One region of the Shewanella sp. HL-SH5 genome, then DNA from elsewhere that is predicted to be linked to it. Evidence: predicted binding sites of a transcription regulator. Region 1 holds the regulator's gene; the other holds the start of a gene.
The links. The regulator LexA, encoded in region 1, represses DNA repair genes until DNA is damaged. The targets are predictions, from matches to a motif close to TACTGTATNNNNATACAGTA.

Region 1 (2,211 bases):
AGCAGCTTTCATCGTGTCATCTTCTTTGCCTGGAGTACGGCCCCAGTAAAGACTTACTGGCACAAGTTGAATATCTAATTCAGGCTGCTGACGGTGGAGCGCTAATAAACTGGTAAAACAGTTTAAAAACTTCTCACCACCCTCACGCTTACCAATAATAGGCTTTCGCCCCTCTAAACAAACAACTCGTGGCACTTTCATACCATCAAGTTGTAATGGCGCATAAGGACTTGGTAAGCCTAAGCCTTGGGTCATTTCGCTTAATGCTGCAGTGTCACTGATCGACTCTGTCTTCATGACATAAACAATGGGCTTGTCTGGATCGAAGTTTAGATCTGCAAATGGGTCATGTGGCACAACTATCGTTTGCACCATCAGCTTTTGCACCCTACGCAGCAGTCTAAGCATGATTGAATCTGGTTTTGACATAATAATATTCGCAATAAAGCCCTTTTAATATGGGCGCATAGGATACCAGAAACTGGTTACCTTTCACTATAGGCTGTACACATCAAACAATGCTTTTAAATTCAAGAACAAATAAATTGAAGCATGCAATTGATACATATAATAAAAAAAAAATTTCAAATAATAAAATTAAAAAATAATTGGTGAATACTTGCGCAAACACAAACACTGTATATAATGACAGTTACTGTATAGAAAGACAGGAAATAACATGAGACCCTTAACACCACGCCAAGCTGAAATTTTAGAGCTTATTAAAAACAATATCTCTGAAACTGGTATGCCACCTACTCGTGCAGAAATCGCTACACGCTTAGGTTTCAAAAGCGCAAATGCCGCAGAAGAGCATTTAAAAGCCTTGGCTAAAAAAGGGTTTATTGAAATCATGCCCGGCACATCCCGTGGAATACGATTAACCCAAGAAGATGAACCCGAAGAAGCAGGTTTACCTTTAATTGGACAAGTCGCTGCAGGTGAACCTATTTTAGCGCAAGAGCATGTAGAACAATACTATCAAGTTGATCCTAATATGTTTAAACCTGCCGCAAACTTTTTGTTAAGGGTTCGCGGTGACAGCATGAAAAACATCGGCATTTTAGAGGGTGATTTACTCGCCGTTCATAAAATACAGCAAGCCAGAAATGGCCAGGTCGTTGTTGCTCGTGTTGAAGATGATGTGACAGTGAAACGTTTTGAGAAAAAAGGCAATGTCGTATATTTGCATGCTGAAAATGAAGCGTATGCACCTATCGAAGTCGATTTAAGTTACCAAAGCCTCACTATTGAAGGGCTTGCAGTTGGTGTAATTCGTAATGGAGAATGGTTATGAACAAACTAATGGGTACATCCCCTCGTCATCCTGGTTTATGGGTAGATTTGCCAACTGCAGATATTAATTTAGCGCAGCCTATCACCACACTCCAAACCGAAACCAATGGTAAAGTGGAACTCAGTCAATATGCTAGCCAATTGGCACAACTAAGCCTGCAAGGTCGTTGGATTGTGCTAATTAATCCCGCCAATATCAATTATAAACAGATGTTAGCTAGTGCTGGGGTAAGAATGGACCGCGTATTGTTAGTACATGCCAAGGATGAAATTGAAACACTTTGGGCAATGGAAAAAGCATTAACCAGTGGTACATCAAGTGCCGTTATTTCATGGACTCAACCTTTAGATGCACGCGACAGTCGCCGATTAGAGTTAGTCGCAAAAAGTGCCCGAGCATTAGGTGTCGTTATTGAAGATGTAAGCACTCACTTAGGCACTAATTTGGCAACTAAAGCGATTATTTCAAATCAAAATAATGCTGTTAAAACAATTAATTTCACTTCATTTCATTAGTACTAAACGCCGTGTTTACTGAGCCCTGTCTATGTACAGGGCTTTTTTATGCAAAATTTCAGTTAATTAGCTATAAAAGTGATCTTGATCAATGTTTAATCTACAAGTAATGTATTTAACAGGGTTGAAACATTTTTAACCTAATTGAAACGCTACAGTCTAGATTTTATCTGACAGATAAAAGCGTCAAATCAGAATTGATAGGTTCAGTTGTAGGTGCCAGCGTGGTGCACATAAATACAAATCCGTAAGCCTTACACGCTTACAACCACCAGGGTACTTTGAAGTCATCAAGCTTTTTTGGGAACCGAAGAGTTTACATAGAGCAGAGACTTACTGTGTGACTCTTCTTTGTAGTTGCTATTCGCAATTGGCAGAGGAGAAGTCTTGTGAAGCAAT
Region 2 (2,211 bases), 1.9 Mb from region 1:
AGATTTAAGCTTGGCGTTAGGCATTTCGCAACCGTCAACTAATCCGGCCGCACCATTAAGTACCGCATCCAATACTTTAGGAACCAAGCTATGTTGATCTTTGGGTAAATAGCGGCTGTCTGAACGTGGATAAGTAATCAATTTATGCCGCTCGTACAAGCTTTGACAGGTATCTAACACCTCTTTTGCCGATAGCCCAAAGCGCTTTGCTGCATCGATTTGCAATGCTGATAAGCTGTAAGGCAATGGTGGGTTTTGGCGTTTATCTTTGGCCTCAAGTTTGGTGACTTCTGCGGGTTGACCATGAATACGCTTAACCACATTTTCGGCCAAGCCTTTGGCTAATACCCGGCCGTCTTCATCCATATAAGGCTGGCAAGCTTCGCTAGGTTGCCATTTAGCACTAAAGGTTTGTTGTTGATCGGTAACTAAATGTGCCACCACCTCATAAAAAGACTTGGGCTTAAAATCGGCAATCTCATCATCACGGCGCACCACTAACCCAAGTAAGGGGGTTTGCACCCTGCCCACTGACAACACACCTTGATAACCGACCTTTTTACCTTGAATGGTATAAGCGCGTGTCATGTTCATGCCATATAACCAATCTGCACGGCTGCGGGCTAATGCTGAGGTGGATAATGGAATAAAGTCTCGATTACTGCGCAATTGCCCTAATGCCCTTTTAACCGCTTGCGGGTTTAAGTCGCTAATTAATAGTCGCTGAACTTGATTAAGCTTGTCACCCTTTACGCCCAGGTAAGAAATCACTTCATCGACTAAAAGCTGACCCTCGCGGTCGGGATCGCCAGCATTGATTATCGACGATGCTTGCTTAACCAATTTACGTAACACGGTTAATTGGCTGCGGGTTTTAGGTTTGGGTTTTAATTGCCAGGTTTGCGGAATAATCGGTAAATGCTCGAGTTTCCATGATTTAAACGCTGCATCATAGGCATCAGGTTCAGCTTGCTCGAGCAAATGACCAATACACCAGGACACACAATCGCCGTTGGCTGCGGTAATAAAGCCCTCACCTTTTTTATGCGGTTTAGGCAATACATCAGCAATGGCTCGGCCTAGACTGGGTTTTTCTGCAATGTATAAAATCATTCAATACTCAAGCACTGTATATATTAACAGTAAAATAGCGGATTGAATCATGTTTAGCAAGTTATCAGCCATTAAAGATACACGCCATTACTTGAGGTATGTAATTGGCTCAATGCTATTTCTGAGTACTTATGGCGTGATGTTCTATGTTTTAGCCGTTGGTTTTAGCCGTTGGTTGCAGTATTAATTTTGGATAGCGTTCAAGCCACTTTTTCTGGATGACACGCTGTTCAAATATACTTGATGAGCGCTTTGGGTTATGGCTCAGACTAAAATTAAATAAACATGCTAATTCAAAAGCATGGATAAATTCCAATGTGTTGGCGCTAATGCAAGAGCCAGTTTTCACATTAACGCTATAACTGGCATGCTGCGGGTTCACTTTAACCGCATTCAACTTAACCGCTATCGCAGTTTGTTTTTCAGGCCAATACCCCATTGCATCGAGACATGAATGATATTGTGGGTCTTGATTACGAATATGCATTCTGGCTTGATTTTTAACCGACCAATTTAGCGGCATCAAGCTTAACAGTATTTGCTGAATGTGCTTGTCTTGAGCTTGGGTGATGTTTTTTTCGCAATAGTAAATGACATCGATATCATTTAACTCGCTTAACTCACTGATTGAACAACCGTGCAGTTTATCCCAAACAAAGTCACGTACAAAGCCGGCAGCAATAGCCCAGTCGATTATATTGAGTTTGGCAAACACTTGTGCACAAACCGTTAAAGCCTGCATCCGCATTGCATCTTGCTCAAACCACTGATTTAATTTAGCTAAATCAGCTAACGGTGCTGAGTGTTCTACACTGGGCTTGTCAGCGGCTAGTTTTACAATACTGTGTGGCGCAGGCATTAGGTATTAACTCGCGTCAGCTTGTTGTTCTGGTGCTGCTTGAATAAAGGCATCAAGTTGGTTGCAGTTCTGCCATACACGGACAATGTTTGGGTAAGCATCCATAGGCACCTTAAAGCGCTCGGCATTATAAACCTGTGGCACCAGGCAAATGTCAGCCAGAGTGACCTTGTCGCCAAAACAAAATTGGCCAGAAAAACGTTCAAGCTGCGATTCTAATGCGCTAAAACCAACATGAA

Region 2: ACRWQM_RS07090 (DNA topoisomerase III) is a predicted target of LexA. The motif match lies at 1,126-1,145, and genes of this name have one in related genera.

The regions. Positions count from the first base shown of each region.
Region 1 is NZ_CP195038.1:3,890,323-3,892,533, forward strand. It holds gene plsB (glycerol-3-phosphate 1-O-acyltransferase PlsB) at 1-429, opposite strand, end outside; gene lexA (transcriptional repressor LexA) at 680-1,297, shown strand; gene ACRWQM_RS16990 (cell division inhibitor SulA) at 1,294-1,812, shown strand; gene coxB (cytochrome c oxidase subunit II) at 2,202-2,211, shown strand, end outside.
Region 2 is NZ_CP195038.1:1,644,547-1,646,757, reverse strand. It holds gene ACRWQM_RS07090 (DNA topoisomerase III) at 1-1,113, opposite strand, end outside; gene ACRWQM_RS07085 (nucleotidyltransferase family protein) at 1,265-1,972, opposite strand; gene maiA (maleylacetoacetate isomerase) at 1,979-2,211, opposite strand, start outside.